DNA from 4 places in the Nocardia heshunensis genome. Region 4 is predicted to be linked to each of the others. Evidence: riboswitches for the same ligand, from Rfam matches in the RefSeq annotation. Region 4 holds a riboswitch; each other region holds the start of a gene.
What was found. Region 4 has a riboswitch for S-adenosylmethionine ahead of ACYVN4_RS27865 (ABC transporter substrate-binding protein). Riboswitches for the same ligand answer to the same signal wherever they lie in the genome.

Region 1 (2,952 bases), on a different contig from region 4:
CCAGCAGTGCGCCGAACGCGCCCTGCAACGCACGGCCCGCGAACAGTTCGGCCGAGTTCTGCGCGAGACCGGCTACCGCGGAGGCGGCGGCGAAGCCGACCAGGCCGATCATCAGGATCCGGCGGCGGCCGAGGTAGTCGGCGAGGCGGCCGCCGAGCAGCAGCAGACCACCGAAAATCAGAGTGTAAGCGGTGAAGATCCACTGCTTGTCGCCGTCGCTGATGTGCAGATCCTGCTGCGCGAACGGCATGGCGATGGTGACGATCGTGGCGTCCAGAACCACCATGAGCTGTGCCATGGCGATCACCGCCAGCGCCCACCAGCGCCTGGAATCTTTTGCGGGACTTGCTATTTCGTCGGACTCGAGAGCATCCGTGGCTACGGTCATGAGCCTCTCCTCTAGGGGGTGCGAAGGCAGCTGTCACCATAGTGGCCCCCACCGACAATTGGCGTCAAGGGAAAAATGTCGCAGTGCGACAGTTGTCATATCGGGACAAGAAGAGCCCGGAATCCACTAACATGGGGTCATGTCGGAGTTGTCGAGCCACATCGGTGTGGTCATGCGCCATCGCCCCGGCCTGCGCGAACGCAAGAAGCAGCAGACCCGGGATCGGATCATCGACGTTGCCCTGCGCCTGTGCGACGAACAGGGCTTCGATGCCACCACCGTCGAACAGATCGCGGACGCGGCCGATGTCTCACCGCGCACCGTGAACCGGTACTTCGACAGCAAAGAGGCGATCGTCATCGCCCCCATCGAAGGCTTCGGTTACGCCCTCGCCGACGCGCTGCGCGTGCAGCCCGTCACCGGCGACGAGATGCAGGCGCTGCTCGATGCTTTCCTGGCGGTCGTGGACCAGATCATCGAATCCGATGCGCCGGTGCCCTTCCGGTGGTTCCAGCAAATGCAGCGCATCACGCGCGACAGCGTCGCCGTGCGCGCGCTCAGCATGGAATCGGCCGACACCAAGACCCGTGCCATGACCGAAGTCCTCGCCCAGCGCCTCGGGCTGCCCGAGGAGCACCTCACCGTGCGGCTCATCGCCGGCACCTGGCACAGCATCGTCCGGGTGGGCATGGAGTGCGAATTCGAGGCCGAATCCGACTTCGCGGGCTGCACAGCCCCCGCCACGGCCCGCCTGCTCGCCGACAATGTGCTGGCCGCCTTCCACGAATTCCGGCGTGTCTGTTGCGGATCCACTGTGGCGAGCCCCACTTCCGAGACTGCCGCCTCCGCCCGCTAGAATCTCGCAAAGGTCCAGAGCATCAGCGTTAAGGCCCCGGCTTGCTGATCGGCAACCCTCCAGCTGCGGTGGGGTGCTTCCGGGTGCAGACCGGGCGTTCGAAGGCCGAACGCAAGCGCAATCAGGAGGTCTACCGAAATGTGTTGTTGTCGAAGCCCATTCGCTTCTAGATAACGTCAAACTTCCCGCCATTCGGCGACCTTGTTTTTGGAGCAGAACACATGAGTGACTCGACCGCGCCCGCGGCCGTCGTGGCTGACGGCACCCTGGATCCGGCCAACTGGTCCTTCGAGACCAAGCAGATTCACGCCGGACAGAGCCCCGATCCGGCCACCGGAGCCCGCGCACTGCCCATCTACCAGACCACTTCCTACGCCTTCCGCGACACCGATCACGCCGCCGCGCTGTTCGGTCTCGCCGAGCCGGGCAACATCTACACCCGCATCATGAACCCCACCCAGGACGCGGTGGAGCAGCGAGTCGCCGCCCTCGAGGGTGGCGTGGCGGCCTTGCTGCTGGCCTCCGGGCAGGCTGCGGAGACCTACGCAATCCTGAATCTGGCCGAGGCGGGCGACCACATCGTGGCCAGCCCGCACCTCTACGGCGGCACCTACAACCTGCTGCACTACTCGCTGCCCAAGCTGGGCATCGAGGTCAGCTTCGTCACCGATCCCGACGATCTGGACCAGTGGCGCGCGGCCGTTCGCCCGAACACCAAGGCGTTCTACGGTGAGACCGTTGCCAATCCGAGCAGCTCGGTCTTCGACATTCCGGGTATCGCCGAGGTCGCGCACGCCGCGGGCGTGCCGCTCATCGTGGACAACACCGTCGCCACGCCGTACCTGATCCAGCCGCTGCAGCTGGGCGCGGACATCGTCGTGCACTCGGCCACCAAGTACCTGGGTGGGCACGGTTCCGCGGTCGCGGGTGTGATCGTCGACGGCGGCACCTTCGACTGGACGGTGCAGAACGAGACGGGCGAGTCCCGTTTCCCCGGCTTCACCACCCCCGACCCGAGCTACAACGGCGTGGTGTTCGCCGATCTGGGCGCGCCCGCGTTCGCGCTCAAGGCGCGCGTGCAGTTGCTGCGTGATCTGGGCGCGGCGGTTTCGCCGTTCAATGCCTTCCTCATCGCGCAGGGCATCGAGACGCTGAGCCTTCGTGTGGAGCGGCACGTGACCAATGCGCAGGCGGTCGCGGAGTTCCTCGAGGCCCAGTCCAGCGTCGAGAAGGTGTACTACGCAGGGCTTCCCAGCTCGCCGTGGCATGAGCGTGGCAAACAGCTGGCACCCAAGGGTGTGGGCGCCATCGTGTCCTTCGAGCTGGCCGGCGGCATCGACGCCGGCAAGAAGTTCGTGGAGGCGCTGGTGCTGCACAGCCATGTCGCTAACATCGGGGATGTGCGCTCGCTCGTCATCCACCCGGCTTCCACCACGCATTCCCAGCTGACGCCCGCCGAACAGCTGGCGTCCGGCGTCACGCCTGGTCTGGTGCGGTTGGCCGTGGGTATCGAGGGCATCGACGACATCCTGGCGGATCTGCGGGCCGGACTGACGGCGGCGGCAAGTTGACCGTGAACATCGAATCGAGCACCTCCCGTCCGGCGGCGGAGCTTTTGCTCCCGCCGCCGGACGGGACGCTCGGAACCATCGCCATCGGGGATGTGGAGCTGGAGAACGGCGCCGTCATCCCCGATGTGACGCTGGCC
Region 2 (2,952 bases), on a different contig from region 4:
AGTGGCAGCGTGTGCAGCACGCTCGCCGCGTCGGCGTCCGACAGCTCGTCGGGCAGTTCCCGCACGATCGTGTACGCCGCCAGATCACCGAACTTCGGGACGGCAGTGTCGGCGGCGACGATGGCCCGCCCCCACCGCCGGGTGACCGTCCCGTCCGGCCCCGGCACGGTGAGGTAGCCGACGACGATAAAATTCCCGTCGGCGTCGAGCACTTCGCTCGGCGGGTACAGCGGCCCCTGCGTGGTCGGGGTCAGGTCGTAACTCTTGCTCACCATACGGACAGCGCTTCCTGTTCGGAGAGAAGGCGACCCGGATCGTCGACGGTATCGCCGACCCGATCGCCGAGATGGATCCACCCGGAGCCGTCACCGCGGTCTGGACGGGCGTGCGCGGTGAGGACCGCGTCGTCACCGCGAAAACCCGGATGCCCCACGGCTTGCAGGAACGGCAGATCGCTGGCGTGATCGCCGTAGCCGTAGCTGTGCTCGCGGGTGATGTCGTGCTCGCGCAGATACTCCGCGACGGCGGCGGCCTTGGCGGTGCCGATCATGGGCCGCCACACCTCACCGGTCAGCACGCCCTGCTCGTCGACCACCGGGGTGGTGGCGATGACGTGGTCGGCGCCGAGCGCCGCCGCGACCGGTGCGATGGCCGCCGGGAACGAGCCGGACAGCAGCACCGTGTCATGCCCTAAATTGCGGTGCGCGCGCAGGGTTTCCACCGCTTCGGCGTAGTAGACGCCGCCGCCCGCGGCGAACTGGTGGAACCAGCGCCGCCCGGCCTCGGCCAGCGCGTCGGCCCGCGCTCCGCGATAGGCCCGGTAGTAGTGCCGGTTGACTTGCTCCCGTGGTGTTCCGGCTGCGGCCCGCTGTTTGATCTCGTCGCTGAGCCGCGCGTATTCGCTGCCGTCGTCGCCGTTCTCGGCCAGCCAGAAGCGCTGGAAGGCGAACATGCTCTTGACGGTGATGAGGGTTTCGTCGACGTCGAAGAACGCCGCGCCCGCCGTCATGCCACTTCCAGGTAGGCCGCGATCGCCTTGGCCGCCTTGTGCCGTTCGATTTGGGAGATGCGCTCGTTGGGCAGGGCCGCGTAGGTGATGCGGGTGGTGGCGACGCTGCGGTCGAGTTGGCGCACATCCACCTCGATCGCGAACTCCAGTTTGGCCGGGTCGGTGACCGAGATCGGGGTGAGCACCGCGTGCAGGGTGGCGGGCAGCGGGAACAGGAAGGACTTGAACTCCAATTCGATGCTGTTCCACACGATGTAGAAGTGCTGTTCGGGCCAGCGGCGACCGTACTCGAGTTCGAACGCGCCGAGGAACAGCTGCCGCACCGCCTCCACGATCACGATGCCCTGCACGTGCTCGCCGGTCTGATGGTCGAGCAACAACTCGTTGTCGCCGTGGATGCGCAGGTCCGCCCGGAACTCGGTATCGGACTCGCGAATCAGATTGGCCAGCAGCACATTCGAGTGCTGATACTTGTGCACCTGGTGGCGCGGAGCCGGTTCGTCGACCGGTCCACTGACCCGCAGTCCGGCCGGGGCGTGCACCAGCGCCACGTGCTCGACGTAGTCGAGATCGTGGCGGGTGACCCCCTGGCCGAGCCGCACGGTCAGCGGCCGCTCCGACGCCCGCCACCGGCCGCCGCGCAGTGCGGCCACCAGCCCCGACACCGTGAAGGCCCGGTCGTCCGCGGCGATGCCGCGGAAGCGGTCGGCCACCAGCAGCACCTCGCCGACGGCCACCTCCTCCGCCACCGCGGACACCGAATCGAGCTGGGCTACAGACATTTTCCCTCCGAGAAGCAAGACGCTTATGGCGACGCTCGCCGCCATCCGGTCGTCACCCGGAGCACCCCGCCGCCGTGGAGGGTTGCCGCCCAGCCAGCCGGGGCTTGAACACTGGAACTCATGACCGTCATCGGAAAGTTATGCGCCCCAACATCTTTCCCCTACGGTTTCAACCACACCGATTGAAACCCGCCCTTCACTCCACCGCCGCACCCGCACGCGTCGCTGCAACGGCCAGCACCGCACCGACGGCCGACAGCACCGCGATGGACAGTGCTACGGCCGAATAACCGTGGTGCGAAACAAGATTGGCCAACTGCGGCCCCGCGCCGGCACCGACGAACAGCGCAAAGGTGTACAACGCGGTGGCGGTACCCCGTGCCGCACCGGCATGCACCGCGATCGCCTGTACCGCCGCCGGAGCCGCCACCGCGATCGCCGCAACGAATACGAACAGCCACACCGCAACCCACACGCCACCCCACGGCACCGCCGTGACCGCCGCCGCACCCGCCGCGATCGCCAGAGCGGCGATCAACCGGGTCGCCGGAGCGATGACCCCCAACCGTCCAGCCAGCAACGGCACCGCCACCATGGCCGGAATCGCGCTGGCGCGCAGGGCCAGTAGCGCGGCATTACCGGAGCCCACCCCGTGGGGCGGAGTGAGCTGGATCCCGGTGTAGATACCCACGAACGAGCCCAGGATAGCCAGACAGCTCAGATACAGCAGAGCTAACCGGGTCTGCCGCAGCAGCATCCAGAAAGGCGCGAACACACTACGCATCGTGTCCACCCACCCGGAACCGTCTACCGCCGCAGCGTCCTGCACCGCGACCGGCGCCTGCAATACGACGCGCAACAACACCGCCGAGAGTGCGAAAGCGATTGCGCCCGCGACGAAGATCGCATGCCAGCCCAGGGCGTTGCCGATGAGCTGGGCCAGCACCTGTGCCACCACCCCGGCCCCGAGGAACGAGCTGGTCAGGCAGGTCAGCGCGAAGATACGACGCTGCGGGGCAATACGTTCGGACAGATAGGCGAAGGCGGCAGGCGCGAAGAAGGAGGCCGTTAGCCCCTGCAGGATTCGCGCCGACAGCCCACTGACGAGTCCGGGCGCGACCGCCACCAGCAGCGAACTCACCACCGTCGCCAGCAGCCCGC
Region 3 (2,952 bases), on a different contig from region 4:
ATGCTGTCATATTTGACAGCATACTGTCAATGGTTGGGCCCCCCGGAAACGACAAATGGCCGGAACCCGCTGGGTTCCGGCCATGTCGATATTCGTCAGCTCAGGGCGTGGTCCAGGTCGCCCAGCAGGTCTTCAACGTCTTCCAGGCCGATGGAGATGCGCACGACCCCGTCAGTAATGCCCACGGCCGCACGGCCTTCCGGGCCCATCGCGCGGTGCGTGGTGGTGGCCGGGTGGGTGATCAGGGTCTTCGCGTCACCGAGGTTGTTGGAGATGTCGATGATGCGCAAGCGGTTGAGCACCTCGAAAGCGCGTTTCTTGGCCTCGTTCTCGGGAGCCTTCAGCTCGAAGGTGATCACCGTGCCGCCGCCCGACATCTGCCGCTTGGCCAGCTCGTACTGCGGGTGCGAAGACAGGAAGGGGTACTTCACCCACGCCACGGCCGGGTGATCCTCCAGGAACTGCGCGATCTTCAGCGCCGAATCCACCGACTGACGCAGCCGCAGCGGCATGGTCTCGAGGCCCTTGAGCAGCGTCCAGGCATTGAACGGGCTCAGCGCCGGACCGGTGTGGCGCATAAGGTTTTTGACCGGGCCGTCGATGTAGTCCTGCGGTCCCAGGATCGCGCCGCCGAGCACCCGGCCCTGGCCGTCGATGTGCTTGGTGCCCGAGTAGACGGTGATGTCCGCGCCCAGATCGAAGCCGCGCTGCAGCAGCGGGGTGGCGAAGACGTTGTCCAGCACCACCTTCGCGCCCGCCGCGTGCGCGAGATCGGAGACCGCGCGCACATCGGTAAGGGTCTGCATCGGGTTCGACGGGGTCTCGAAGAAGACCGCGGTGGTCGGCACCGACAGCGCCTGCTCCCACTGGTCCAGATCCTCGCCGTCGACGAAGACGGTCTCCACGCCCCAGCGCGGCAGGATCTCGTTGGCCACCACGAAGCAGGAGCCGAACAGGCTGCGCGCCGCGACCAGCCGGTCACCGGCGCCCACCAGCGCACCCAGCGCGGTGAACACCGCGGACATGCCCGAGGCGGTCGCGAAACAGGCTTCGGCGCCGTCGATCAGGCGCAGCCGCTCCTCGAACATGGCGACCGTCGGGTTGCCGTAGCGGGAGTAGACGAAGTGCTGGATATCGCCGGTGAACGAGGCTTCGGCCGCCTCGGCGCTCTCGTAGACGAAACCCGAATTGAGGAACAGCGCCTCGGAGGTCTCGTCGAAGCCGGAACGCCGGGTGCCGCCGCGCACGGCCTGCGTGGCCGGGCCGACGCCCTCGGGGAGCGGCTTGTCGAAGGAACCGCCGGTGATCATGACTGCCTCCACGGAAGTCCGTCGGCGCGCCAGCCGGTGCTGCCGCGATGACCCTGACCGTCGAGCGCACCCTCGAACCCGTCGACCACATTGAAGGACGGGGAGATGCCGACGGTGGTGGCCGCGGTGGCCGCGCCGATGGAGCGCTGACCCGAGCGGCAGATGAACAGGACCGGTGCGTCCGAATCCTGCGGGCGGGCGGCGAGCGCCTGCCGCAACTGGTCCACGAACCGTGCGTTGGGCGCGCCGGTGGCGTCCACCCATTCGATCAGCGCGGTCGGCCGGCCGATGCCATTGGTGTCGGGCACCCCGACGAAACGCCATTCCGCCTCGGTGCGGACATCCACCAGCACCGCATCCGGATTGTCGCGCAACAACTCCCACGCTTGCTTCGGCGTGATGTCACCCGCGTAGTTCACCTGTACCTCCTGTGAATCCGCACTTGCCGCACCGCTGCTCGGTGCGTGGCCAGGTCGTCACCCGGAGCACCCCACCGCGGAGGAGGGTTGCCGATCAGCGAGCCGGGGCTTGGCGCTGATACTCATGACCTGGGATGAGAGTGCCGAAAAACCGGCACTCGTGTCAAACGCTTCGCCGGACTTCGGACCTTGTCACGAACTGCAGACCAACCAGCGAGAATTCTCTTTGGTGAAGTGCCAGGTCGAGGTGGTCTGGGCGCCACCGGCGCTGAAACTGACCTGCGCTGTGGCCTTGTCGCCGTCGATGACGGGATCCTTCAGCGCGTCGAAGCTGATCGGGCCGCCGGTCTCGACGGCGATCTTGAGCGGCGAGGTGTTCTCGTCGAATCCCTTGCAGGCCAAGCTCGGTTCGTACTTGCCGTTGTCGCTGCGGTACTTGATGAAGTTGCCCGCGGGCGCCGAGAGCCGATCGGTATCTGTGACATTCTTCTCAACCGGCGACACCAGCGTGGCGATCACGATGCCCAGGATCACGAACGCGATGAGACCGGCCGCGACCAGGAACGGCCACATGCTCCGCGTCTCGTTCTGATCGAACTGGACTGTCTCCTCGGCTGTCTCCTCGGCGTCGCTCATGGGTAGATCATGCCTGGTCGGTGCGAGGGACCCGGAAAGCCATCGCATAGAATCAGCAGAATTTCCGCCCCAGGCGCGGGAATAGCAGGACAACGCAGCAACGCTGCAGCGTCGGGGGCCGACGATGGTCACCGAAGCCAGGGCGTCAACTTAGCCTAAGCTAAGAACGACGGCTAAGTTTTGACGGCAAGTTAGTTTCGACCCAAAGGGTGCGCGGAAAAATGACCGAACAGAGTGCAGCGACCCGCCCGCTACGCATTGCGATCGTGGGCGCAGGACCGGCCGGTATCTATGCCGCCGATGCCTTGATGAAGTCCGACGCACCCGCCGGGTTCGACGGGGTCAGCATCGATCTGTACGAGCGCATGCCCGCGCCCTTCGGCCTGATCCGCTACGGCGTGGCACCCGACCACCCGCGCATCAAGGGCATCATCACCGCGCTGCACAAGGTCCTCGACAAGGACCAGGTGCGCCTGCTGGGCAATATCGACTACGGCGTCGACATCACCCTCGAGGACCTGCGTCAGTTCTACGACGCGGTCATCTTCTCCACCGGCGCCAATGCCGACCGCGCCCTGGAGGTTCCG
Region 4 (2,952 bases):
GGGCGGCGTCGACGGGTTTGCCTTCGGCGTCGTGGATTCGCCAACCATGTAGGGAGACGACGCGGGTGCCGCGGTGGTTGGCGAGGGCCAGTTCGGAGAGGGTGCCCCAGGATCCGCCGATGACGATGACCGCGTCGGCGGAGGAGATCAGGATGGCGTTTCGGGCTTCGCCCATGTTCGTGTAGAGGACGGCCGAGAGGCCCTCGCAGGCGGCGGCGCGGTCGGTGTCGGGGCGGATGCCGATGACGAGTCCGCCTGCGCGGGAAGCGCCTTCGGTGACGGCGGCCATGACGCCGGTGCCGCCGCCGCACAGGACGGTCGCGCCCGCGGTGGCGAGAAGATGGCCTACTTCGCAGGCGGCGGTGGCCTCGCGATCGGTGCAGTCACGGGGGCCGCAGACGGCTATTTGCAATGGTGGCAAGGGTTTTCCTCTCGTCGGTGGTCGGCGGTAGCCGCGTGGGTCGGCGGCGTTGTTGGCATCAGGCTGATTCGAATCCTGTCGTCTTCCCGGTTGCCGCGGCTACCTTTTGCCCACGGTCACGAGTATCAGCATGTTCGAGCCCCGGCTCGCTGATCGGCAACCCTCGCTTGGCGGTGGGCGGTACCTCCGCCTTCGCTCCGGCCGTGCGCGTCTGAGGACGGCTCCGCCGGCAGCGCATCTGGGGGTGCCCCGGGTGACGACCAGGCGGTGCCGTCGCGGGCATCGCAAGCGCTAACAGGCCGCGGTGGCAGTCGCGGTCGTGTCCCCATGCCCGGTTGGCGAGCCGGTGCGAAGTAGAGGTTTGCGATGAGCAGGTATTGGTCCCGTGGTTTCGGCCGGGTGGCGGTGGGAGTCGCCGCGGCGGCTCTGGTGGCGGGACTGGCCTCGGCCTGCTCCAACGACTCGTCCGGAAGCAGTTCCGACACCGTGTATTTCGGCGTTTCGGGGCCGAAGACGGGTGGTTCGGCCGAGTACGGGCGGCTCTGGCAGCAGGGGTTCGACCTGGCGCTTGACGAGATCAATGCCAATGGCGGGATCAACGGCAAGAAGGTCGCGCTGAAATGGGAGGACTCGCAGTCGGATCCGAAGCAGACGGTGCCGATCGCGACCAAGTTCGTGGGCGATCAATCGATCATCGCCGAGCTGGGTGACTTCTCCTCGCCCGCCTCCATCGCCGCGTCGCCGGTGTACAACCGCGGCAAGCTGGTGCAGTACGGCTTCACCAACTCGTCGGTGGATTTCACCAAGGGCGGCGACTATTCGTGGAGCCCGTCCATCACCCTGGATGTCTTCCAGGAGCGCAATGCCGAATGGGTGAAGTCGAAGGCCAAGAAGGTGTCGGTGGTCTACCTCGAAACCGATTGGGGCAAGCAGGCTTTCCAGTTCTTCCAGCAGTTCGCCAAGGAGAAGGGCATCGAGATCGCCTACTCCTCCTCGATTCTGCCGGACTCGCAGGACTTCCGGCCGGTGCTGATCAAGGGCCGCGACGCCAACCCGGACGCGTTCGTGCACCTGGGCTACGGCCCGGATGGCGCGCTGGTGGCCAAGCAGCTGCGTGATGTCGGGTTCAACGGCCAGTTCTTCGGCGGCCAGAACACGCCGCAGTTCATCGATCTGGCGGGTAAGGCGGCCGAGGGCGACATCGTGAACGGTGTGTTCAGTCCGTCGGATCCGAGCCCGAAGATCCAGGCGTTCGTCACCAAGTTCAAGGCCAAGTTCAATACCGATCCGGGCGACTTCAACGTCTACGCCTATGACGCGCTGAACGTGCTGGTGAAGGCCGCCAAGACCGGTGGCGCGACCCGTGAGGGCGTGCTGAAGGGGCTGCGCGAGGTGAAGGACTTCGACGGAATCGGCCTGGGCACCTTCGCCTTCGATCAGCAGACGCGGCGGCCGAGCGGGGTGAAGCCGATCGAGCTGGTGCTGCAGAACGGCAAGTTCCTGCCGGTCGGAAGCAGTAAGTAGATGTTCGACACGCTTATCGCGGGTCTGGTCCACGGCAATGCGTACGCGCTCATTGCCGTGGGCATCACCCTGATCTTCGGGGTCAGCAATGTCATCAACTTCGCGCACGGCTCGATCTTCGCGTTCGGGTCGGTGCTGGGCTGGTGGTTGATCGCGCAGCACGGGCTGCCGTGGTGGGCGGCGCTGGTCGTGGTGGTGGCGGTGACGGGGCTGGTCGGGGTGGCCATCGATGTGCTGGCGGTGCGACCGCTGCGCCGCGCCCCGGCCATTGCCGCGCTGCTGGCGACGGTGGCGGTCGGGCTGATCATCGAGAACGTGGTGGCCCTGGTCTTCGGACCGGACACCAGGCCCTTCCCGCAGGTGTTGCCCACCAACAATATTCGGGTCGGCGGGGTGCGACTGGGCACCTCGGACGTGGTCATGTTCGCCATCACGCTCACGGTGATGGTGGGGCTGTGGGCGTTCCTGCGCTACAGCCGCCACGGGCTGGCGATTCGCGCCACCGCGCAGGATCCCGATGCGGCCGCGCAGATGGGGATCGGCGTGGGGCGGGTGCAGTCGCTGGCATTCGCCATCGCCTCCGGATTGGGCGGGCTGGCCGGCATTTTCGTGGGCCTCTACAACTCGAATATCTCACCGACCAGCGGCGGCGTCGTCGGCATGACCGGTTTCGTGGCCGCGACCATCGGTGGGCTGGGCTCGATTCCGGGCGCGGTGGTCGGCGGGTTCGTGCTGGGACTGGTGGAAGCGTTCGGCATCTATTGGTTCGGGGATGGGTACCGCGATCTGATCACCTTCGGGCTGTTGGTCATCTTCCTGGTGCTGCGGCCGGGCGGGCTGCTCGCGCGGCCGCCCGCCATCGAATCCGAGCCCATGACCGGGACTTTCCTCAGTGCGGGCCGGGAGCTGCGGGTGCGCTGGTGGCATGCGCTGATCGCGTTGCTGGTTGTCGGCGTGGGGATTCCGTTCGTGGCCAACGATTACGGCATCTCGGTGGGCACCCAGAT

Region 1: linked by a shared signal. The riboswitch ahead of ACYVN4_RS43065 (bifunctional o-acetylhomoserine/o-acetylserine sulfhydrylase) and the one ahead of ACYVN4_RS27865 (ABC transporter substrate-binding protein) in region 4 are both predicted to bind S-adenosylmethionine.
Region 2: linked by a shared signal. The riboswitch ahead of ACYVN4_RS34540 (AfsA-related hotdog domain-containing protein) and the one ahead of ACYVN4_RS27865 (ABC transporter substrate-binding protein) in region 4 are both predicted to bind S-adenosylmethionine.
Region 3: linked by a shared signal. The riboswitch ahead of ACYVN4_RS13100 (rhodanese-like domain-containing protein) and the one ahead of ACYVN4_RS27865 (ABC transporter substrate-binding protein) in region 4 are both predicted to bind S-adenosylmethionine.

What each region holds. Positions count from the first base shown of each region.
Region 1 covers NZ_BAAGTC010000029.1:134,757-137,708, reverse strand. Annotated here, with positions in the region: gene ACYVN4_RS43075 (MFS transporter) at 1-388, opposite strand, end outside; gene ACYVN4_RS43070 (TetR/AcrR family transcriptional regulator) at 528-1,244, shown strand; SAM riboswitch class IV at 1,256-1,368, shown strand; gene ACYVN4_RS43065 (bifunctional o-acetylhomoserine/o-acetylserine sulfhydrylase) at 1,466-2,815, shown strand; gene metX (homoserine O-acetyltransferase MetX) at 2,812-2,952, shown strand, end outside.
Region 2 covers NZ_BAAGTC010000009.1:1,366,143-1,369,094, reverse strand. Annotated here, with positions in the region: gene ACYVN4_RS34550 (hypothetical protein) at 1-275, opposite strand, end outside; gene ACYVN4_RS34545 (HAD family hydrolase) at 269-1,009, opposite strand; gene ACYVN4_RS34540 (AfsA-related hotdog domain-containing protein) at 1,006-1,791, opposite strand; SAM riboswitch class IV at 1,806-1,917, opposite strand; gene ACYVN4_RS34535 (MFS transporter) at 1,988-2,952, opposite strand, start outside.
Region 3 covers NZ_BAAGTC010000004.1:94,047-96,998, forward strand. Annotated here, with positions in the region: gene ACYVN4_RS13095 (O-succinylhomoserine sulfhydrylase) at 96-1,310, opposite strand; gene ACYVN4_RS13100 (rhodanese-like domain-containing protein) at 1,307-1,729, opposite strand; SAM riboswitch class IV at 1,744-1,859, opposite strand; gene ACYVN4_RS13105 (Rv0361 family membrane protein) at 1,922-2,365, opposite strand; gene ACYVN4_RS13110 (FAD-dependent oxidoreductase) at 2,587-2,952, shown strand, end outside.
Region 4 covers NZ_BAAGTC010000008.1:349,084-352,035, reverse strand. Annotated here, with positions in the region: gene ACYVN4_RS27870 (SLOG cluster 4 domain-containing protein) at 1-421, opposite strand, end outside; SAM riboswitch class IV at 536-718, shown strand; gene ACYVN4_RS27865 (ABC transporter substrate-binding protein) at 788-1,945, shown strand; gene ACYVN4_RS27860 (ABC transporter permease) at 1,946-2,952, shown strand, end outside.